Regions from separate parts of the Streptomyces sp. Q2 genome, predicted to be linked through region 3. Evidence: riboswitches for the same ligand, from Rfam matches in the RefSeq annotation. Region 3 holds a riboswitch; each other region holds the start of a gene.

Region 1 (5,621 bases), on a different contig from region 3:
CGTTGATGGTCTTCTTGTGCCGCTTCAACTCCGTCTGACGCGACTTCAGGGAGGCGAGCTCGATGTGGGCGGCGCCGCGCAACTGCTCGATCTCCCGCAGCTGTTCGCGTACGCGCGCGACGGACGAGGCCTGGCGGTTGCCGGCCCGTTCGGCGAACTCGGCGCCGTCCAGGTACCGGTCGGGGTCGTCGGAGAGGGCCAGCTGGAGGGCGGGGTCCAGGCCGCCGTCGCGGTACTGCGCCGCGGCCATCGAACCCAGCGAGTCCCGCGCAGAGTTGAGGCTGTCCGTCCTGCGCGCCGCCTCGTCCCGCAGGGCCGCCAGCCGTGCCTGGGCCGCCTCCGCCTTCTCCTTCGCGCCGTTGTACTTCTCGGTGGCGACCTCCGCCTCCTGGTAGAGCTTGTCCACCTTCGCCTTGACCTGCGCCGGCGTGAGCTGCGGTTCGGCGTGTCCGATCCCGTCGAAGCCGGTCGCGGTCGCCGCGCCGGCGAGGGCGATCGTCGCCGCCGTGCGGGCCTTGGTGCCGCTGACCGAGCGTTGCCGGGGCTTGCGGTGCGCTGCCACGTGGACTGCACGTCCTTTCGTACGACCGCCTTGTCCGTACGAACGCCAGGCGGAGCGGACGTACGGCCCGCCCGGTGGCGGTCACGCGTCCGGCGGCGTCCCGCACAGGGGGAGCGGACCGCCGCCGGACCTTTCTCGGCGGTGGTGGCCGACTGCCGCCCCTGGCCCGGGCGGCGGTGGGGAGCCGGTCACCTGGTGGAGGACGCTAAACCCGACAGTGACGGTGAGGTAACGCGATGTACGGAAGTTCTTCCAGCTGACCGCCGGGTGACCGGATGCGACCGTGATCCGCCGTCGGGGCCGTCCACTTCACGCAGAGCGATGACCGATGTGCCGAATCGGGACCTATGGGGGCGGCAGAGTGCTATGAGGCGCATATATGCAAGATCCGGTCAGTACCGGAGGCGGACTCGAGAGGTGCCCTTGGGGCGGGGCGGTGTCGGGTGCCGCCCGGTCCCTGATTAGGCTCCGGGCTCATGGACGTACTCATCCATCTCTTCGTCGGCCTGCACATCGTCGGCATCGCCGCGCTGCTCGGCGGCTTCCTCACCCAGATGAGGGCGATGGGGCAGGGCACCGCCCGCTTCGTCCCGGCGATGCTGCACGGGGCGCTGACGATGCTGGTCACCGGCGTCATCCTGGTCGGCCTCAACCAGGCCGACGACCAGCCCGTCAACAACATCAAGATCGGCGTGAAGCTGGCCCTGCTGATCGTGATCCTCGGGCTCGTCTACGTGAAGCGTGACGAGGAGAAGGTCGACAAGGGCCTGTTCGCCCTGGTGGGCGTGCTGACCACCGCGAACATCTTCATCGCGGTGCTGTGGACCTGACCTCGGCCCGGCCGGCGGCGTAGGCCGCCGGCACCGCCCCCGAGCGTCACGTCAGGCCGGCCGTACCACGCTGTGGATGGACGACTCGCCGTCATAGAAGATCGACTCCTCGCGGACGTACGCGCCCGGCTTCGGGGCGTGGATCATCATGCCGTTGCCGATGTAGATGCCGACGTGGCTGATGTCGTCGTAGAAGAAGACCAGGTCACCGGGCTGGGCGGAGGAGAGGGAGACCGTGGTGCCGGCGTTGACCTGGTCGTAGGTGACCCGCGGGATGTCGACGCCGGCGGCCTTCCAGGCGGCCTGGGTGAGACCGGAGCAGTCATAGGACTCGGGGCCGGTGGCGCCCCACACGTACGGCTTGCCGATCTGGGCGCGGGCGAAGGCGAGCGCCTTCTCGGCCTTGGTGGCGTACGAGGAGTCCGTGGCGGTCGAGGTGGACGTGGAGGGGGCGGTGGAGGGCGACGAGCTCGACGAGCCGCTGCTCGACTCCTGCTGAGCCTCCTCCTCCTGGGCCTTCTGCTCAGCAGCCTGCTGCCGTGCCAGCTCGGCCGCCTTGGCCGCGGCCTCCTGCTGCTTCTTCTGCTCGATCGCCGCGAGCCGTGCCTTCTCCTCGGCGGTCAGCTGCGAGAGCAGCGTCCGGGCGTCGGCGAGCTTCTTCTGGACAGTGGCCTTGGCCGTCTTCAGGTCGCCCTGCGACTCGGTGAGCGTCTGGAGGCTCTCGGTGGCCTCCTGTCGCTTCTTCATCGTCGCGGACTGCTCGGTGACGTAGTCGTCGACCGCGCCCTTCTGGCGATTGGTCAGTCGGCCCATCAACTGGGTCTGGTCGAAGTAGTCCTGCGGGGAGTCCGCGAGCAGGAAGGTCGCGGTGTCGGGGGTGGAGGCGCCGCTGCGGTACTGGGCGGCGGCGAAGGAACCGAGTTCCTCCCGCGCCTCGTTGAGGCTCTGGGTGCGCTTGGCGACGTCGTCGAGGAGGGTGTCGACGCGCTTGCGCTGCTTGGCGGTCTTCTCCTCGGCCGCGTTGTACTTGTCGGTCGCCGACTCGGCCTGCCGGTACAGGTCGTCGACCTTCTTCTCGACCTCTTCGAGGCTCGGTTTGTCGTCGGCCGACGGGGCGGCGTTGGCCGTCTGGGACAGCAGGGCCACGGAGGTGAGGGCGGCCGTGGCAAGGGCGGGGGTCCGTATACCTGCTACGCGCGTGCCCGAAGGACGCGACTTGCGGTGCGACGCCAAGGGAGGCGACTCCTTCCACGTTCCGCCTACCGAGTTAGCTGTCGGGTTCGGGCGGGTGGTTAGGAAGGTTTGCCCTACGGCCCTTCCCCGGAGGGACGCGGGCCGATTCACCCCAAGGTCGGTGGGTCCCCGGCTCCGGGCGCACGGCGGCGCGTCGGACTCGGCGGAGGCCGTGCGGCCCGGCGACGTTCGCCGGAGGGGGTCGTACGGCCTGCCCGGCACGGTAGCCAACTGGTGTGGCCCCTGTGAAGGTTGATGTGCGATATGCCCGATACATTTTCGTGACCTTGGGTCAGCTTGCCGCGCGCCGAGATCAATCCAGAGTGATCCGCTGCGGTATGCGTGCATTTCGGCCGACGATCCACCGGCCCGGCCCGCCCGGTCGCGGAACGTGACGGCACCTTTGCGAACGGTAAGCCGGCCTGCCGGTCGACTCCGCGAGATCTTCGGCTCCCGAGCCCGCCGAATCAGACGATGTTCTCGGGGCGGCGGCGGGCTGTCAGTGGGGCGCCCTAGACTCGGAGAGCGATGAGCAGCCTCTTTGACGACAGCTTCCTGGCGAACCTCCAGGCCCCCCGGGCCCACGAGGAGGAACACCCGCCACCCCCCGAGGACGACCACGTACCGGAACCGGTTCCGGACGATCTGTTCGGCGGGAAGTTCGACGTGCCGCCGGACCGGGACGCGTACTACCGTGACGGCGCCCCGCGCCCGGTGGTGGACGCGGCCGCGCTCCTGGACGGGCTGAACGACAACCAGCGCGCCGCGGTCGTGCACCAGGGCACCCCGCTGCTCATCGTGGCCGGCGCCGGTTCCGGCAAGACCCGGGTGCTCACCCACCGCATCGCCCACCTGCTGGGCGAGCGGAAGGTGCATCCGGGCCAGATCCTCGCGATCACCTTCACCAACAAGGCCGCGGGCGAGATGAAGGAGCGCGTCGAGCAGCTCGTCGGCCCGCGCGCGAACGCCATGTGGGTGATGACGTTCCACAGCGCGTGCGTGCGGATCCTGCGCCGGGAGTCCAAGAAGCTCGGCTTCACCTCCTCCTTCTCGATCTACGACGCCGCCGACAGCAAGCGTCTGATGGCACTCGTCTGCCGTGACCTGGACCTCGACCCCAAGCGCTTCCCGCCGAAGTCCTTCAGCGCCAAGGTCTCGAACCTGAAGAACGAGCTGATCGACGAGGAGGACTTCGCCGCCCAGGCCACCGACGGCTTCGAGAAGACCCTCGCCCAGGCGTACGCCATGTACCAGTCACGACTGCGCGAGGCGAACGCCCTCGACTTCGACGACCTGATCATGACGACGGTCAACCTGCTCCGCGCCTTCCCGGACGTCGCCGAGCACTACCGGCGCCGCTTCCGGCACGTCCTCGTCGACGAGTACCAGGACACCAACCACGCCCAGTACGCCCTCGTCCGGGAACTCGTCGGCACCTCCGAGCACCCGGTGGACGTACCGCCCGCCGAGGACGACCTCCAGCCCGCCGAACTGTGCGTGGTGGGCGACGCCGACCAGTCGATCTACGCCTTCCGTGGTGCGACCATCCGCAACATCCTCCAGTTCGAGGAGGACTACCCGGACGCGACGACGATCCTCCTGGAGCAGAACTACCGCTCCACCCAGACGATCCTCACCGTCGCCAACGCCGTCATCGAGCGCAACGAGTCCCGCCGCCCCAAGAACCTGTGGACCAACGCGGGCGCGGGCGCGCGCATCACCGGCTATGTCGCCGACACCGAGCACGACGAGGCGCAGTTCGTCGCCGACGAGATAGACCGTCTCACCGACGCGGGCGACGCGAAGGCGGGAGACGTCGCCGTCTTCTACCGCACGAACGCCCAGTCCCGTGTCTTCGAAGAGATCTTCATCCGCGTCGGCCTGCCCTACAAGGTCGTCGGCGGCGTCCGCTTCTACGAGCGTAAGGAGGTCCGGGACGTCCTGGCCTACCTGCGGGTGCTGGCCAACCCGGAGGACTCGGTCCCACTGCGCCGGATCCTGAACGTCCCCAAGCGGGGCATCGGCGACCGCGCCGAGGCGATGATCGACGCCCTGTCCCAGCGGGAGAAGATCAGCTTCCCGCAGGCGCTCAAGCGCGTCGACGAGGCGTACGGCATGGCCGCGCGCTCCACGAACGCCGTGAAACGGTTCAACACGCTCATGGAGGACCTCCGGACGATCGTCGAGTCCGGAGCGGGCCCGGCGACCGTCCTGGAGGCGGTGCTCGAACGCACCGGCTACCTCGCCGAGCTGCAGGCGTCCACCGACCCGCAGGACGAGACCCGCATCGAGAACCTTCAGGAACTCGCCGCCGTGGCCCTGGAGTTCGAGCAGGAGACCGGGGAGGGCGAGGCCCCGGGCGGGCTCTCCGCGTTCCTGGAGCGGGTCGCGCTCGTCGCCGACTCCGACCAGATCCCCGACGAGGACGAGGACGGCTCCGGAGTCATCACCCTGATGACCCTGCACACCGCCAAGGGCCTCGAGTTCCCGGTCGTCTTCCTGACCGGCATGGAGGACGGCGTCTTCCCGCACATGCGCGCCCTCGGCCAGGCCAAGGAGCTGGAGGAGGAGCGGCGCCTGGCGTACGTCGGCATCACGCGCGCGCGGGAACGGCTGTACCTGACCCGGTCGTCGATGCGCAGCGCGTGGGGACAGCCGTCGTACAACCCGCCCTCGCGGTTCCTGGAGGAGATCCCGGCCCAGCACGTCGACTGGAAGCGCACCGGTGCCATGGCGCCGATGTCCTCCGGTCCGGCGTCCGGGGTGGCGGCCTCGCTGTCGTCCTCCCGCTCCCGCTCGTCGGCCTCGGGCGCCTCCGGCTTCGCCACCCGCCGGACCTCGGAGAAGCCGACCGTGTCGCTGGCGGTCGGGGACCGGGTGACACACGACCAGTTCGGGCTCGGCACGGTCGTGGGAGTGAAGGGCACGGGCGGCAACGCCGAGGCGACGATCGACTTCGGGGACACCAAGCCGAAGCGGCTGCTGCTGCGGTACGC
Region 2 (5,621 bases), on a different contig from region 3:
CAGCCCGGCCGGGGGGCCGACCGTGATCGAGGTGGAGCTGCCCTGCGTGTGGTGATCACCGAGGGCGGTGTGGGCCTGGTCCGCCGCACCGTCAGCCCGCGTGAAGTCCCGTCAGCTCGCCCAGCGGCAGCGTGTGCTGGGTCTGGAGGACCTTCGCGCGCAGGTACCTGACGTTGTGCGCGGTCTGGAAGACGCCGGTGGGGACACGGTCGCGGACGTCGATGCCGAGGTCGCGCAACTGCCCTGCCTTGTCGGGGTTGTTGGAGAGCAGGTCGAGGCCGCTGATCCCGAGGGCCTGGAGCATCTGGGCGGCCGCCGTGTAGTCGCGGGCGTCCTCGGGCAGGCCCAGCGCGGTGTTGGCGGCGTACGTGTCGAGGCCCTGGTCCTGGAGGGCGTACGCGTCGAGCTTGTTGTAGAGGCCGATGCCGCGGCCCTCCTGGCGGAGGTAGAGCAGCACGCCGCCGCGGTCGGCGATGCGCTCGACCGCCTCGCGCAGTTGCGGGCCGCAGTCGCAGCGGGCCGAGCCGAAGACGTCGCCGGTGAGGCACTCGGAGTGCAGGCGGACGAGGGGGGTGGCGGGGGTGGAGGCGGTAGTGGAGGGGGCGGAGGGGGTGAGGGGGGTGGAGGTGCCGGGGGGTGTCGTCGTGGCCGGGTCGCCGAGGATGATCGCCACGTGTTCCTGGCCGTCGACCAGGCCGTGGAAGGTGGCCAGTTCGGCGTCGACGCCGTAGCCGTCGTGGAAGCGCAGCGGTACGCGGACGCGGGAGCGGAGGGTGGCGGCGGGGAAGTCGTACATGCGGGTTCTCCCGGGTCCGGGGATCAGAGGCGCAGTCTGTGCTTCAGATTTGAAGCACATCTACGATCACGGACCTTACCCCATGCTTTAAATTTGAAGCAATTGGTTTGTGGTGGGTTTGTGGTGCGGCTCACGAACAGGAGGGCGAGGAGCGCCGGCGCCACGGGACGTCGTCCGGTGCGGACCGGGCGCCCTCGTCCTGGAGGCCCTGCGCGATCCCCGTGCAGATCTCCTCCAGCTGGTCCACCTGCTCGTCGGTGAGGCGGTCGAAGAGGGAGGCCCGGACCGTCTCGACGTGGCCCGGCGCGGTCTGCTCCAGCACCGTCATGCCCTCGTCCGTCAGGACAGCGACGCTTCCGCGCTTGTCCCAGCGGCAGTCCTCGCGCCGCAGCAGCCCGTCCTTCTCCAGGCGCGTCACCGCGTACGTCAGCCGACTGCGGGTGATCTTCAGCTTCTCGGCGAGATCGGTCATGCGCAGCCGGCGGTCGGGCACCTCGGAAAGACCGGCCAGGATGGAGTAGTACAGGTGCGGCATGCCGGCCTCCTGCTGGAGCTGCCGGTCGATCGCGTCCTCCAGGAGTTGCGTCGCGGCGATGTACGCGCGCCAGGCGCGCTGCTCCTTCGGCGTGAGCCAGCGAGTCGTCATGCACCCAGTGTAGGTTTGCTTCAAACTTGAACCAAGAGTGCCGTGCCGCCGCCTTCGAGAGGGACCGCGCCGATGCCCCACCCGTACGTCCTCCTCTCCGCCGCCGTCTCCCTCGACGGCTACCTGGACGACACCGGCCCCGACCGCCTGCTGCTCTCCGGCCCGGCCGACTTCGACCGGGTCGACGAGGTGCGGGCGTCCGTCGACGCGATCCTGGTCGGAGCGGGGACGATCCGTGCCGACAATCCGCGGCTGCTGGTCAACTCGGCGCAGCGGCGGGCGGCGCGGGTGGCCGCGGGGAAGCCGGAGTATCCGCTGAAGGTCACGGTCAGCGGGTCGGGGGACCTGGATCCGGCCGCGAACTTCTGGCACACCGGAGGCGAGAAGATCGTCTACACGACGGACAAGGGCGCGGTGCGGGCCCGTGCCGTGGGGCTGGCGGCGGATGTCGTGCCGCTCGGTGCCGAACTCGACTGGCCGCTGCTGCTGGAGCACCTGTACGACGTCCGTGGCGTGCGGCGTCTCATGGTCGAGGGTGGCGGGCAGATCCACACGCAGCTGCTGCGGCAGGGGCTCGCCGACGAGCTCCAGCTGGTGCTGGCCCCGCTGTTCGTGGGTGACCCGGACGCGCCTCGTCTGTTCGGACCCGGCCCCTACCAGGGCGGACGTCTCCGGCTGGTGGAGACCCGGGCGGTGGGCGACGTCGTTTTGACGCGCTACGAGCCGACGGCACCGGGCGGGCGGCGGCCCTCCGCCGCCGACCACCGCTGGCTGGCGCTCGCCTGCGAACTGGCGGCCGCGTGTCCGCCCTCGCGTACGGCGTTCAGCGTGGGGGCGGTGGTGGTGGCGGCCGACGGCACGGAGCTGGCGCGCGGCCACTCCCGGGAGGGGGGCGACCTGGTCGTCCATGCGGAGGAGGCGGCGCTGGCGAAGATCGCGCCGGGGGATCCCCGGCTGGCCTCCGCGACCGTATACAGCAGCCTGGAGCCGTGTGCGCGGCGGGCTTCGCGGCCGGCGCCGTGTGCGCGGCTGATCCTTGAGGCGGGGGTGCGGCGGGTGGTGACGGCCTGGCGGGAGCCGGACACGTTTGTCGCGGGGGCCGACGGGAGTGGGGTGCTGGCTGCCGAGGGCGTGGAGGTCGTTGTGCTCCCTGGGTACGAGGAGCGGGCCAAAGCGCCGAATCTGCATCTGTTGGGGTGAGGGCTTGGGCCGTCGTATGTCTGTGGCGGCTTGTGCGGGTGGTGTGGGGTGCGCGTGGCCGTATGTCTGTGGCGGCTTGTGCGGGTGGTGTGGGGTGCGCGTGGCCGTATGTCTGTGGCGGCCTGTGCCGGTGGTGTGGGGTGCGCGTTGCGCCTTCGGGTGCGTTGTGGGTCGGGGCCGTGTCGGGGGGTGTCCGTCCTCGGAACGGCGCGGAATCGGTTCCTTGGAGAGGTGCCGGCGTTGACGCGCCAACCGCTGCGGGCGGACACCCCCCGACACGTCCCCTTGCCGCCGTACGCGGATGCGGGAGGCGCTCTCGCAGGTGGGCAGGCCGGGCGGCGGGAACCGATGCGACTTTTGGTCCGCGGATGGCGTACAGTGGAGACACAACGACGCGGGGTGGAGCAGCTCGGTAGCTCGCTGGGCTCATAACCCAGAGGTCGCAGGTTCAAATCCTGTCCCCGCTACTGAAGGCCGAGGGCCGGAATCCAGAAATGGGTTCCGGCCCTCGGTGTTTTGCGTGCGGGGTTTCTTGTTACGTGGGGTGATCGGGTGACCGCCCTCCGCATAACAACTGACATACCGTCAGTACTTTGGTTGCTGCTGAGGTTTGGTCAACTCGCCCGATTTTCGCCGGTGGTGGGCCGTAAGTCCCCGGCAGAAAGGTTAATGATCAAGTGGAACAGCTTGGAATCGAGGCCCCGCGTCTATTAACGTTCGATAACGCAGCGCGGTCGTCCCAGCCGTCACAAGAGTCGGCTCCGTGCGCACGCGCCGAATCCCGCAAGGGAACCGGGGAACCACCAACTTGGGGTGAATCGCGCGGATGCCACCGTGAACTCACGGGCGGTATACGCGCGTAGGAGACCTTCCTGCTCCGAACCCGTCAGCTAACCCGGTAGGCGAGAAGGAAGGAAAGGAGCACGCCCACGTGGCGTCCAACCGGCCTGCCCCAGAAGCCCCGTTCGTGCCGAGCCAGCGCGACAGCGAGACCTTCGGCTACGGCGAGTACCGCACCGACGAGGGCCCCTGGACGGAGTGGAACCCCACCGAGGAGTCCATCCGATCCGTACGTGGCCGGCATCGTGTCGCCAAGCAGCGTGGCGGACTCGCCCGCAGCTCCACCGTCCTCGGCGTCGGCGTCATAGCCGCGGTCGGCGCGGGCGGCATGGCCAGCGCACAGACCGGCAAGCCGCCGGTGTCGATCTCCATGCCCGACCTGCCCAACGTGGGCTCCCTGATCTCCGACGACTCGGACGCCGCCGAGGGCTCTGCCACGGCGCTCAGCAGCGTCGGCGTGGCCTCGGCCGACACCGAGCAGGGCACCTCCGACGCCGGCGAGTCGCTGCGCACCCGGATCCTGGCCCAGGCCGAGCAGCAGCAGGACCAGGTCGAGAGCAAGGCCGCCGCCGACGCCGCGGCCGCCGCCGAGAAGCAGGCCGCCGAGGCGGCCGCCAAGGCGGAGAAGGCGGCCGAGGCCAAGGCCGCCGCCGCCAAGCAGAAGGCGGAGGAGGAGGCCGAGAAGAAGGCCGAGGCCGCGCGACTGGCCGAGCTGGCCAAGCAGTTCGCGCTGCCGACCTCCTCGTACACCATCACCTCCACCTTCGGTCAGGCCGGTTCGCTCTGGTCCTCCGGCTACCACACCGGTCTCGACTTCGCCGCGCCCACGGGCACCCTCATCAAGGCCGTCCACACCGGCACGATCACGCAGGCCGGCTGGGACGGGTCGTACGGTTACAAGACCGTGCTCACCCTCGATGACGGCACCGAGGTGTGGTACGCCCACCAGTCCTCGATCAGCGTGAGCGTGGGCCAGAAGGTCAACACCGGTGACGTCATCGGGCGCGTGGGCGCCACGGGGAACGTGACCGGGGCGCATCTGCACCTCGAGGTCCACTCCGGCGGTGCCGGCAGCGGCATCGACCCGATGGCCTGGCTGCGGAGCAAGGGCCTCAACCCCTGACGCCTGTCCTGTGCTGAACACCGGTGGTCCTGACGGCGGTCCTTCCCGACGTCAGGGCTGCCGGTCAGGCATTTGCGGAGTTTTTGCCGGTGCTCCTGGAATGGCGGGCTCCGGCACGGCCGTTGACACAGGGCATGACCTCTTCTTCTCCTTCGCTTCGCAAGCTCGGCTCCTCCGACCTGGAGGTCTTCCCGCTCTCCCTCGGCGGTAACGTCTTCGGCTGGACCGCCGACGAGGCCGCCTCCTTCGCCGTCCTCGACGCGTACACCGCCGCGGGCGGCAACTTCCTCGACACCGCCGACTCCTACTCGCAGTGGGTCGAGGGCAACCAGGGCGGCGAGTCCGAGACCATCATCGGCAAGTGGGTCAAGGCGCGGGGCAACCGCGCGGACGTGGTGATCGCGACCAAGGTCAGCCAGCACCACGAGTACCCGGGCCTGACCGCCGCCAACATCAAGGCCGCCGCCGACGCGTCCCTGCGCCGCCTCGACACCGACCACATCGACCTCTACTACACCCACTTCGACAAGCCCGAGGTGCCGGTGGAGGAGATCATCGGCGCGCTCGACGAGCTGGTGAAGGCGGGCAAGGTGCGGCACATCGCCGCCTCCAACATCTCCCCGGAGCGGCTTGAGGCGTCCCTCGAATTCTCCGAGAGGGAAGGCCTGGCGCGTTATGTGGCCCTCCAGCCCCAGTACAACCTGGTCTCGCGCGACACGTACGAGGGCGAAGTCCAAGAGCTGGCCGAGCGCTTCGGCCTCGCGACCGTTCCGTACTCCGCCCTCGCCTCCGGCTTCCTCACCGGCAAGTACCGGCCCGGCACGACGGTCGACAGCCCGCGAGCAGGGGGCGCCGCCCAGCACCTCGACACCGAGCGCGGTCAGAAGGTCCTCACCGCCCTCGACGAGATCGCCCGGTCCCACGACGTCCCGGTCGCCACGGTCGCCCTCGCCTGGCTGGCCGCCCAGCCGACGGTGGCGGCACCGATCGCGTCCGCGCGTACGGTCGAGCAGTTG
Region 3 (5,621 bases):
CCGAACCGAATGCCCCTGGTCGTCCCAGCAGACCCACAAGGGCCTGGCGAAGTACGGCATCGAGGAGGCGTACGAACTCGTCGAGGCCATCGAGGAGGGCGACCGCGACGAACTGCGCGAGGAACTGGGCGACGTCCTGCTCCAGGTCGTCTTCCACGCCCGTATCGCGGAGGAGGACCCCGACGCCCCCTTCTCCGTCGACGACGTCGCCGGCGGCATCGTCACCAAGCTCATCCACCGCCACCCGCACGTCTTCGGCGACGAGACCGCCACGACCCCCGAGGAGGTCAAGGAGCACTGGCTGCGCACGAAGGCGATAGAGAAGCAGCGCGAGTCGGTGACGGACGGCGTCCCCCTCGGCCAGCCCGGCCTCGCCCTGGCGGCGAAGCTGGCATCGAGAGTGCGCACGGCGGGCCTGGACGTGCCGCTGCCCCGGTCCGAGGGCATCGGCTACGACCTGCTCGCCCTGGCGGTACGGGCGGAGGCGGAGGGGGTGGATCCGGAGGCGGCCTTGCGGGCGGCGGCTCGGGTCTATCGGGATGCGATCAGGGAGACGGAGGGCTGACGCCCATCAAGCGGAGGTGAACCGGACGGGGAGGTCCCGAAGTCCACGCATGATGAGCCCGCCCCGCCAGCGCAGGTCGGCAGGGTCGGCCGCGAGCCGGAGGTCGGGCAGGCGGCGCAGGAGTGTCGTGAGCGCGGTACGGCCTTCGAGGCGGGCCAGGGGCGCGCCCAGACAGTAGTGGATGCCGTGGCCGAATCCGAGGTGCTGGTTGTCACTGCGGGACAGGTCGAGCGTGTCCGGCTCGGCGAACCGTGCAGGGTCACGGTCCGCGGCAGCGAGGACGACCAGCACCGGGTCACCGGTGGCGATGCGCTGCCCGCCGATGCTCAAGGGCTCGACGGCGTAACGCCAGGTGGCCAGTTCCACAGGGCCGTCGTAGCGGAGCAGTTCATCGATACCGGTGTCCACCAGTTCGGTCTCACCGCGCGCGATCGACTCCTGGAACCGAGTCAGCTGTCCGGGGTTGCGCAGAAGTGCGTATGTGCCATTGCCGATGAGGTTGATGGTGGTCTCGAAACCTGCGAACAAAAGCACGAAGCACATCGCGGCGGCTTCGTTCTCGGTGAGGTGTTCTCCATGATCGGAGGCGCGGATGAGATCAGAGATCAGGTCGTCGCCGAGGTCGTTGCGCTTGCGGTGGATCAGGTCGGCGAGGTAACCGCGGATCTTCTTGACGGAGCGGGCGACGCCACCGCGCGGACCTCCTCCGTGCCGGATCATCATCCCGGCCCAGTCCCGGAAGTCGTCCTGATCCTCGCCGGGGACGCCGAGCAGGTCGCAGATCGCGTAGATAGGGAGGGGAAAGGCGAAGTCGTGGATGAGGTCGGCCTCCCCCCGCGGCGCGAACTGATCGATGAGATCGTCGGTCAACTGCTGCACGCGGGGCGCGAATTCCGCCACACGGCGTGGGGTGAACGCCTTGGAGACGAGGCGGCGCAGCCGGGTGTGGTCCGGCGGGTCGATATTGAGCAGATGTGTCATGAGATTGGCGCTGCGCTCACCGGGGATACCGGTCCGGCTCTTGCCGTGGGCGTCTTCGGCGTGATGAGCGGGGTTCTTCGAAAGGCGCCCGTCCGCGAGAGCTTGGCGCGCATCCGCATAGCGGGTCACCAGCCACGCCTCGACTCCGCTGGGAAGCCGTGTCCAGTGCACGGGGGAGTGCTCACGCAGCCAGGCATAGGCAGGGTACGGATCGGTGGCGAACTCCCAGGTGAAGAGTTCGGGGGCGGTGTTCGGGACGTTCACCTGATGACCGTATCGGGAGCCGGGGCGTGGACGCGCCGCCGCCGAGACGCGGGAGGACGGGGGAGGGAGGTATCGGGATATGGGCGAGGACGTGCGCGGCGCCAGGGAACTGCTCGCCAGGGGGAGAGAGGCCCTTGCGGGACAGGAGGAAGCGGAACCGGACACCATGGACGTCTCGGACCTCACCTTGATCGCCTGGGAGGAACTGCGGGACTTGGCTCTCCCGCAGATGGCATACGTGATCGACCTTCTGGACATCACGGTGAAGCCGCTCGGAGAGGTCCGGAAGCGATCCGGGGTCACGTGCAGGGTGACGGAATGGCACGCGCGGACCGGGACGCCGGTTCCCATGGAAGTGCCGGAGCTGGCGTGGCCTGCCGTCGAGGAACTGATGGCCGCTCACTTCCAGCGTCGCCAGTTCGCGAGAAGTGCGGTGGACGTGCGGACGCAAGTGAACGGAACCCTCTACCGGTTGCGTACCGGTTGCCTCTGGGACGAGCTTCCCGAGCGATACGGCCCATGGGCACTCGCCAAGGACAGGCAGAACGCATGGTTCAAAAAGGGCTTTTGGCCCGTCCTCGTGAACCATCTGAATCTCAGCGGCGGAGCCACGCCGGTTCGGCACGAGCCACTCGTCCCGGCCACCGAGGTCACGGGCCGCATCACTCGGGAACTGGTCAAACGTGACGCGCCCTCAACTCTGTGACTTTCACGTGATCTACGCGGCATTAACTTGTGACAAGTGTTCGACTGCCTATACGTTCACGGATCAGCGCGGCGCCGAGCCTCACCCGCCGCCTGATCACCGTTGTCTTGCGAAAGGTTTCCGCATGCTCTCCGGGAACGGCCGCCATCGTCGCCCCCGCCAGGCTCCGGCCATCCTCGTGGCGGCAGGAGTGACCGGCTCCGCCATCGCCATTCCGCTTCTCGGCGCCACCGGCGCGAGCGCGGCGACCGGCACCACGTGGGACCAGGTGGCGAACTGCGAGACGGGTGGCTCCTGGAGCGAGAACGCCGGAGACGGGTACTACGGCGGACTCCACATCGCACAGGAGGACTGGGAGCAGTACGGCGGTCTCGACTTCGCCTCGCGCCCCGACCAGGCCAGCCGCAACCAGCAGATATCGGTCGCCGAGAAGATCCTCGCGGACCAGGGTGTCGGCTACTGGTCCACCTGCGGACTGCTCAACGGGCTCAGCAAGGACTCCGCGGCGGCAGACGTCGACACGGGCGTGGCGGACGGCGCGACGTCGGACAGCGGCGAATCATCCGACTCGCCGGGGTTGTCGGACTCGTCCGAAGTGTCGACGGGCCCGTCGACGGACGCGTCGCCCAGTCCGTCCGGCTCCGGTGCCCCGTCGGATGATTCCGGCAAGACCGACGAGACGGGCAAGATCGGCAATTCGGCCAAGTCCGACTCGTCGCCCGGTTCCGGCTCGGGTTCGGGTGACTCGCAGGACTCGCGGGGTTCCGACAGCTCCGTCACGGACGCGACGAAGCAGGGCGACTCGGACAAGTCATGGCAAGAGGGCGGCTCTTCGGCCCTCGTCGACACCGGCTCCCTCAGCGCCGGCCGGCACCGTGGCGGCAGCGCCGACGAGACCGTCGCCGACACAGGCACCGGCGAGGCCGGCAGTGACACCTCCACGGGCCGTCACGCCGTCCGCGCCGACTCGTACACCGTCCGCGCCGGAGACACTCTCGCGTCCATCGCCGACTCCCTTGGCCTCCAGGGCGGGTGGCGTGAGCTCTACGCGGAGAACAGGCAGGCGATCGGTGCCGACCCGAGCGTCATCGCGCCCGGTCAGACCCTCTCTGTCGGTGTCGAATCGGGTGAAAACTAGCGGGAGTTCGCGTCACACTTCGCACTGAATGTCCGCTTTGGTGAAAGTGTGGGATGACTCTCAGAAGCCCTGATCGTCTTTGAAATTCCGCGGATCGCGTGTCTACCGTCGTCACCGCTCGCCAACACGAGCCCCGGCTGCCGCAACGCCGAATCCTGCCAGCGGCCGTACGGGAACAGTCGTCGCGTCAAGCGCCGTAGGCAGGAGCGGGGGACCCAAGGTAAGTGCCGGGACCAGCAGTTGAGCTGGATCCGGCTTGGGGTGAAGCCGTGCCGCGCACGAAACAGCGCGAGGCACGGCCGGGCAACTCAACCGGCCCGAACCCGACAGCTCACCTCGCAGGCGTCGGTGAGGGGATCCACCATGCTGTTTTCCGCCAAGGGCAAGCACCGCCGTCCGTCCAAGGCCACCCGGGCCATCGCCATCGCCGGTGTCACCGGCGCCGCCGTCGCCGCCCCGCTGATGGCGGCCGGCAACGCCTCCGCCGCCACCGCCTCCGAGTGGGACACCGTCGCCCAGTGCGAGTCCGGCGGCAACTGGTCCATCAACACCGGCAACGGCTACTACGGCGGTCTGCAGTTCTCCGCCTCCACGTGGGCCGCGTACGGCGGCACGCAGTACGCCGCGCAGGCCAACCAGGCCTCCAAGGCGCAGCAGATCGCCGTCGCCGAGAAGGTCCTCGCCTCCCAGGGCAAGGGCGCCTGGCCGAGCTGCGGCGTGAACCTGTCGAGCTCCGCCTACAACGGCAGCACCGACACCTCGTCGAACAGCTCCAGCAGCTCCAGCGGCTCGAGCAGCGACTCCTCGGAGACCACGACCCGCTCTTCGGAGCAGCAGGCGTCCCGTTCCACGGACCGTCCGGCCGCGAAGAAGACCGTCACCACCCCGACCGGCAAGAAGGTCAAGAAGGGTGACGGCGAGTACAAGGTCGTCAAGGGCGACACCCTCAGCTCCATCGCCGAGGAGCACGACGTCAAGGGCGGCTGGGCGAAGCTGTTCGAGCTGAACAAGGACATCGTCGAGGACGCCAACCTCATCTACCCGGGCCAGCAGCTGCACCTGAAGTGACACGCGGCTCGTAGCCGAACCACAGCGCTCTCATGGACGAGGCCTCCACAGTGGAGGCCTCGTGAGGGCCACCCCCGTCCCCACGGGCTCCCCGCTCCGGTGCGTCTTCCCCCGTACGCACCGGGGCGGGGCTTTTTTGACCCCTCGCTTTGTTCCGTTCGGAAACAATTTCCTCTCGGTCTGCCCAAGAGGTGGTCGGGCGGCTGGCCGATCGCCCCGGGGCGGTTAGGCTCGTCTCGCGGAGCCGACCGCGGCTCCCCGCACCACGGGCCCCACGGCCCGCGTAACCGCGTCACATCCCAGAAGGAGATGCTCGTGCCGTCCATCGACGTCGTCGTAGCCCGGGAAATCCTGGACTCCCGAGGCAACCCCACGGTCGAGGTCGAGGTCGGCCTCGACGACGGCAGCACGGGTCGTGCCGCCGTTCCGTCCGGCGCCTCCACGGGTGCCTTCGAGGCCATCGAGCTCCGCGACGGTGACCCGAACCGCTACCAGGGCAAGGGTGTCGAGAAGGCCGTCCTCGCCGTCATCGAGCAGATCGGCCCGGAGCTCGTCGGCTACGACGCCACCGAGCAGCGTCTGATCGACCAGGCGATGTTCGACCTGGACGCCACCGACAACAAGGGCTCGCTCGGCGCCAACGCCATCCTCGGCGTCTCCCTCGCCGTCGCCCACGCCGCCTCCGAGGCCAGCGACCTCCCCCTCTTCCGCTACCTGGGCGGCCCGAACGCGCACCTGCTGCCCGTTCCGATGATGAACATCCTGAACGGCGGCTCGCACGCCGACTCCAACGTGGACATCCAGGAGTTCATGATCGCGCCGATCGGCGCGGAGTCCTTCTCCGAGGCCCTGCGCTGGGGCACCGAGGTCTACCACACCCTCAAGAAGGTGCTGAAGAG
Region 4 (5,621 bases), on a different contig from region 3:
CTGGGCCTGGCGCGGGCGGCTTTGACGACGTAGGGCCGCCCACCACCCTGCGCCTGCACGAGCCGCGCCCGCCCGCCCGCTCGCACGAGCCGAGTGCCGGCCGCCCTGCCCGCAGACCGGCACGCACCGGGCACCCGCAAGCCCGTAAGCCTCGCAAGCCCCTCCCGCACACACGCTCCCAAGCCCTTCACGCAAAACGCGCCCTCAGGCCCTTCCCGCACCCACGCCCTCAAGCCACAGAAGCGATCCGCGTCTTGATGTCGTCCGGCGACAGCCTGCCCTTGGCGGTCACGTGGTCGCCCGAGGACTCCCCGCGCAGCCGGCGGCCGATCCACGGCACCAGGTACTCGCGCGCCCAGTGCACGTTGTCCCGCCGGACCTCGAGCGTGCCGCGCGGCGGCAGCGGCGGCCAGGGCTGGTCCGGGTCGGCCGGGATCTCCAGACCGAGGACCTGCCCGGCGCGCAGCGCCACGCGCGTGTGCCCGTCCGCCGACAGGTGGAGCCGGTCGCCGTCCCAGGCCCGCCGGTCCTGAATGGTCTTCAGGGACCACAGGTCGAGCACCGGACAGCCGTGGCGGTCCGCGATGGCCCGCACATGTCCGTTGTAGGTGGCGATCTTGCCGCGCAGATGCTTGAGGACGGGCACGCCACGGGTGTCGAACCCGGTCGTCACCATCACCGTGCCCGCGACGGCGGTGAGCTGCACCACCGCCCGCTCGAAACGCTCGGCGACCTCGTCGGGGTCGGTGCCGGGCCGCAGGATGTCGTTGCCGCCGGCGCAGAAGGAGACCAGGTCGGGGGCGAGTTCGAGGGCGTGCGGAAGCTGGCCCTCCACCACCTGGTCGAGCAGTTTCCCGCGGACCGCGAGGTTCGCGTACTTGAAGTCGCCCTCGGGCCGCCGGTCCGCGAGCAGTACCGCGAACCGGTCGGCCCAGCCGACGAACGACCCGTCGGGGCCGGGGTCGCCGACGCCCTCGGTGAAGCTGTCCCCCACCGCCACGTACGACCCGATCACTGATCTGTTGTCACTCTTCGAATCGTCTGCCACGTCGGCCCATGATTCCCCTTGGGATGTGAGCTACGCGACCGTAGGAAGGGGTTGACGGGCGGTGAGATAAGCCACTCTTCAAGGATTGGTCAAAGCAGGAATAGCCCTGTCGTCAGCGCTGTTGGGGTTGCAACCGCCACACCCGGAACTCGCTGATCCGGAAGTGGCTCCAGGTGGTGCGGAAGGCGAAGTGCCCGCTCGTGTAGGGCTCGGGGTCGCTGTAGTCGAAGACGAGCCGCCCGTTGTTCCACCACCGGACGCCGGAGCCGTCGGACACGATCCGGACCCGGTTCGGCTGGTTGGGCACGAGCAGCGGCTCGGTGTAGTCGTAGACGAGCGGCCGGACGCCCGCCTCTCCGACGTAGCGGCGCAGCCGGGTCGTGGTGTTCGTGTTGGCGCCGTAGCCGACGTAGTACGTCTTGAGGAAGTCGTACTCCGCCAGTGCCCCGCCCCGCCGCACGGCGAGGAGGTCGTCGGGGGACCGGACGTCGACGGCGTTCCAGAAGTTGTTGAGGTCGGAGACGCGGTCGTTGACCCCGCCCGCCGCCACCGGCGTGGCGGTGTACTCGAGGACGTACGGACCTTCGAGCCGTTCCTTGAACCAGACCGTCGCGCCGGCGGGTACGTCGACGTCCAGGACCCCGCGGGAGGCGGTGACGCTGCCGCCCTTCTCGAGTTCCACCGCCCATCGGCCGAGACCGTGGCGGAAGTCGTCGCGGGCGATCAGCCGGCGATGGCGGGGCGTGGCGCTCGCGCCGGTCGCGGGGGCGAGGGCGGCCAGGGCGGCGCCGGCGGCGAGGGCTCCGAAGGCTCTGCGCGTGGTCGTCACGGGAGACGGCTCCTTCCGGGAGGGTGATCGAGGGCTTCGGCACAGACGCAGAAAGCGCTTGCACCGCTGCGGAGTTCACTGTGTCCCCTCACTCCCGTCGCTGTCGACGCTCCGGACACCCCTGCCACACGACCGCAACGAAGTGATCATGGGTGAGGAAGGCGAACACACCGAAGGCCGGACCCGGGGATCGGGGTCCGGCCTTCGGTGGCGTGTGGGGCGCCGCCCTCAGGGGCGCTGGAAGGAGCGTCAGCCGACGGCGACACCCTTCGAGCGGAGGTAGGCGACCGGGTCCACGTCCGAGCCGTAGTCGGGCGTGGTGCGGATCTCGAAGTGCAGGTGCGGACCGGTCACGTTGCCGGTGGCACCGGAGAGGCCGATCTGCTGGCCGGCGGTCACGGACTGGCCGCTGGAGACGGAGAGCGAGGACAGGTGGGCGTACTGGGCGTAGTAGCCGTCGGCGAGCTTGATGACGACCTGGTTGCCGTACGCGCCGCCCCAGCCCGCGGAGACGACCGTGCCCGCGCCGACCGCCTTCAGGGAGGTGCCGGTCGGGACGACGAAGTCGACGCCGGTGTGGTAGCCGCTGGACCACATGCTGCCCGCCACGTGGTACGCGGTGCCGACGGCGGCACCACCCACCGGGAGGCTGAAGCCGCTGGAGTTGCCGGCGGTGTCGGCGCTCTGCGTGGCCGCCTCGGTCTTCGACGAGGAGGACGACGACGACGCGGACGAATCCGAGGACTTCGACGACTTCGGGGAAGACGACTTCGGCGACGGAGCGGAAGAGCCCGAGGAGGAGGACGACGACGACTTGGGCGTGCTCGTCGTGGCCTTCTTGCCGATCGAGAGCTTCAGACCGGGGTGGATCAGCGACGGGTCGTCGCCGACGGCAGCGCGGTTGTCGGAGTAGAGCTTCTTCCAGCCGCCGCTGACATTCTGCTCGTCCGCGATCTTCGCGAGATAGTCGCCGGCCCGCACGGAGTAGGTCTTCGCGCCGGAGGTCTGCGCGGATTCCTTCTTTTCGGCCGCCGTCTTTTCGGCCACCTTCTGCACGGTGGTCGGCACGGACGACTGAACGGTCTTTTCCGATACGGACTGCGGGGTGGCGGCGTGCGCGCCGGTGGCCCCGAGAAGCGGGAGCGCGAGTGCGGCGCCGCCGGTTCCGGCGACGGCGATGGAGCGAGTGAAGCGCTGGGACTTCGGTCGGCGGTGCTTACCCTTCGCGGGCATGGCGAATTCCTCTCCGGCGCCTGCGAGGTGAGCTGTCGGGTGCGGACTGGAGATGCCCGGCCGTACCGAAGTACGGCTTAACCCCTAGCCGTTCCGGAGACCGGAACAGGCGTTGTACCTGTGGGTCCCCCGCTCCTGCCGTGGACGGGTGAGTGTGCGGGTTCCGGGCGGCGGCAGGATTGGGCGTCCGTCCGGATGGATGGTGAACGTAAGCGACCAAGACGCGAAGGGACAAGCAAGTGGTTGCCCCTGAATGGGTTTCTGTTGGTCATCTGAGGGAATTACCGGTCACACTGAGTGCATTAGGGAACCGCTCTTTTGGCCAAAGTCCCTTGAAAAGCGTGTTGATTACGTGAACATGACGGGCGACTCACGGTCACGAATATGACGCTCCTCACGTGGCCACTCCCCAGGCGCCTTCATTCCGGCCGGAGTTGGAACGAAGGCGCCAATTCAGACAGAAGCCCTAGATGCGGCGTAGACGGATAACCGTCGCATCGAGGTCACCGCGCAGCCCCGTCCGCAGTCCGTGATGCAGCAGTACGACACCTCTGTGAACTTCGCCCGTTTCGCGGCATTCGTACGATGCTGACGGGTCGATGCCCCGCACTCGCAGCGCCGGTACGGGCTCGCCGTAACGCTGCGCCTGGAGCCAGGCCAGGACGACGGTCTCGTCGCCCAGCACGTACTGCACCGCGCTGAGCCCGCCCTCCGGGGGCCGCAGCCGGTAGAGGTCGCCGCGCTGCACGACGGGCCGGATCTCCTTGTAGAGCTCCACCCAGTCACGGGCCTCGGCGAGTTCCTCCTCGGTCCACTCGGCGAGGTCCCCGCCGACGCCGAGCACCCCTGCCATGGCACTCACGAAGCGGAACCTCAGCGAGCTGACCCGGCCGTTGAGCTGGGTGTTGGGGCTGTCGGTGACCCAGGCGGCCATGACCCGGGCGGGATGGATCTGGCTGAAGCCGTGCTGGATGGCGAGCCGGTCGAGCGGGTCGGTGTTGTCGGAGGTCCACACCTGGTCCGTACGGCTCATCACGCCGAGGTCGATCCGGCCGCCGCCGCCCGAGCAGGACTCGAAGGCGACGCCCGGATGGGCGGCCCGCAGCCGGTCCAACAGGCGGTACAGGGCGTGCACGTGGTCGACCCACAGACGCTGCGGATAGGGCTCACCGGGCCAGCCGGCGTCGGTGAAGCAGCGGTTGAAGTCCCACTTCACATAGTCGATCGGGGCGCTGGAGAGGAGTTCGTGGAGTTGTCCCCAGAGGTACTCCTGGACGTCCTCGCGCGCGAGGTTCAGTACGAGTTGATTGCGCAGTTCCGTCCGCTTTCGTCCCGGCTGGTACTGCACCCAGTCCGGGTGCGCCCGGTACAGCTCGCTGTCCGGATTGACCATCTCCGGCTCCACCCAGATGCCGAACTTCATGCCGAGGGCGTGTACGTGGTCGCCGAGCGGCTTGAGGCCGCCGGGGAAGCGGTCCGGGTTGGGCTTCCAGTCGCCGAGCCCGGCGCGGTCGCTGGTGCGGGCCCCGAACCAGCCGTCGTCGACGACGAACAGTTCGACGCCCATCGCCGCGGCCCGCCGCGCCAGCACCTTCTGCTGCTCCTCGGAGATGTCGAACTCCGTGGCCTCCCAGGAGTTGAACAGCACCGGCCGGTCCTGGTCCGCGTCCGGGATCACATACGCACGCTGGTAGGCGTGCCAGGCCCGGCTCGCCCCGCCGAAGCCTCCCTCGCTCCACAGACCGGCGAAGACGGGCGTCGTGAAGGACTCCCCCGCCGCCAGCCGCAGCAGGCCGGACTCGTCGTACCCGGCACCGCCGGTGATCTGCACGCGCGCGTCCGGAAGTTGGGCCACGGCGATCCGCCAGGACCCGGACCAGCCGAGGGCGCAGCCGTAGACCTCGCCGCGCTCCTCGGTCGCGTCGGTGTCGAGCGCGACCCAGGGCAGGTGCTGGTGTCCGGTGTGGCCGCGGCGGCTGCCGATGACCTTCTCACCGTAGGTGAGGGGGGAGCGTACGAGCCGGGACTCCGCGGCCCACCGGCCGTGCAGCTGGGACAGGCGCCAGCCGTCGCGGTCGGGCAGGGTCCAGGTGGCGGAGTCGGCGCGCAGGAGTTCCCGGGCGGGCCCGTCGTTGTCCAGGGTCACCCAGCGTTCGAGGACGTCGTGGCGCATCCGGTAGTGCAGCGTGATCGCCAGCCCGCCGTCGCGGAACCGCAGCCGCAGTGCGTCGTCCTCGGCCCGCTCGTACGCCTCGAAGCGCCACTCGGTGCCGCGCCCCTCCTCCGTGCGCACCGACAGGGCCGGCCGGACGAAGCGGGGTCCGCCCTCGACGGGGTACTCCTCGCGCCCGTCGAGCGGGGACTCGAAGGGCCAGTAGTCGGGCAGCGGGCGTACGGCGAGCGCCTCGGCGTCGGCGAGGGCGATCCGTGGCCCCCAGTGCAGGTGCAGGAGCTCGTCGTCGGCGGTGAGGTGGACGGCGTAACTGCTGGCCGGCCCGGACAGGAGCCATG

The links. Region 3 has a riboswitch for cyclic di-AMP ahead of ACWBNA_RS12010 (transglycosylase family protein). Riboswitches for the same ligand answer to the same signal wherever they lie in the genome.
Region 1: it holds a riboswitch for cyclic di-AMP, as region 3 does, so the genes downstream of both, ACWBNA_RS44090 (C40 family peptidase) here and ACWBNA_RS12010 (transglycosylase family protein) in region 3, are expected to answer to the same signal.
Region 2: it holds a riboswitch for cyclic di-AMP, as region 3 does, so the genes downstream of both, ACWBNA_RS40785 (M23 family metallopeptidase) here and ACWBNA_RS12010 (transglycosylase family protein) in region 3, are expected to answer to the same signal.
Region 4: it holds a riboswitch for cyclic di-AMP, as region 3 does, so the genes downstream of both, ACWBNA_RS20725 (M23 family metallopeptidase) here and ACWBNA_RS12010 (transglycosylase family protein) in region 3, are expected to answer to the same signal.

The regions. Positions count from the first base shown of each region.
Region 1 covers NZ_JBXEJE010000066.1:37,364-42,984, reverse strand. Annotated here, with positions in the region: gene ACWBNA_RS44100 (C40 family peptidase) at 1-562, opposite strand, end outside; gene ACWBNA_RS44095 (hypothetical protein) at 1,039-1,392, shown strand; gene ACWBNA_RS44090 (C40 family peptidase) at 1,444-2,625, opposite strand; cyclic di-AMP (ydaO/yuaA leader) riboswitch at 2,634-2,801, opposite strand; gene pcrA (DNA helicase PcrA) at 3,154-5,621, shown strand, end outside.
Region 2 covers NZ_JBXEJE010000053.1:13,088-18,708, reverse strand. Annotated here, with positions in the region: gene ACWBNA_RS40810 (sensor histidine kinase) at 1-55, shown strand, start outside; gene ACWBNA_RS40805 (GTP cyclohydrolase II) at 92-796, opposite strand; gene ACWBNA_RS40800 (MarR family winged helix-turn-helix transcriptional regulator) at 927-1,442, opposite strand; gene ACWBNA_RS40795 (dihydrofolate reductase family protein) at 1,515-2,642, shown strand; tRNA gene ACWBNA_RS40790 (tRNA-Met) at 3,036-3,109, shown strand; cyclic di-AMP (ydaO/yuaA leader) riboswitch at 3,405-3,562, shown strand; gene ACWBNA_RS40785 (M23 family metallopeptidase) at 3,574-4,605, shown strand; gene ACWBNA_RS40780 (aldo/keto reductase) at 4,740-5,621, shown strand, end outside.
Region 3 covers NZ_JBXEJE010000009.1:104,026-109,646, reverse strand. Annotated here, with positions in the region: gene ACWBNA_RS12030 (nucleoside triphosphate pyrophosphohydrolase) at 1-565, shown strand, start outside; gene ACWBNA_RS12025 (cytochrome P450 family protein) at 572-1,810, opposite strand; gene ACWBNA_RS12020 (transposase) at 1,890-2,516, shown strand; gene ACWBNA_RS12015 (transglycosylase family protein) at 2,641-3,654, shown strand; cyclic di-AMP (ydaO/yuaA leader) riboswitch at 3,837-4,014, shown strand; gene ACWBNA_RS12010 (transglycosylase family protein) at 4,018-4,722, shown strand; gene eno (phosphopyruvate hydratase) at 5,032-5,621, shown strand, end outside.
Region 4 covers NZ_JBXEJE010000018.1:39,829-45,449, forward strand. Annotated here, with positions in the region: gene ACWBNA_RS20710 (TetR/AcrR family transcriptional regulator) at 1-33, shown strand, start outside; gene ACWBNA_RS20715 (SGNH/GDSL hydrolase family protein) at 230-1,015, opposite strand; gene ACWBNA_RS20720 (DUF6250 domain-containing protein) at 1,161-1,877, opposite strand; gene ACWBNA_RS20725 (M23 family metallopeptidase) at 2,127-3,110, opposite strand; cyclic di-AMP (ydaO/yuaA leader) riboswitch at 3,113-3,271, opposite strand; gene ACWBNA_RS20730 (alpha-galactosidase) at 3,577-5,621, opposite strand, start outside.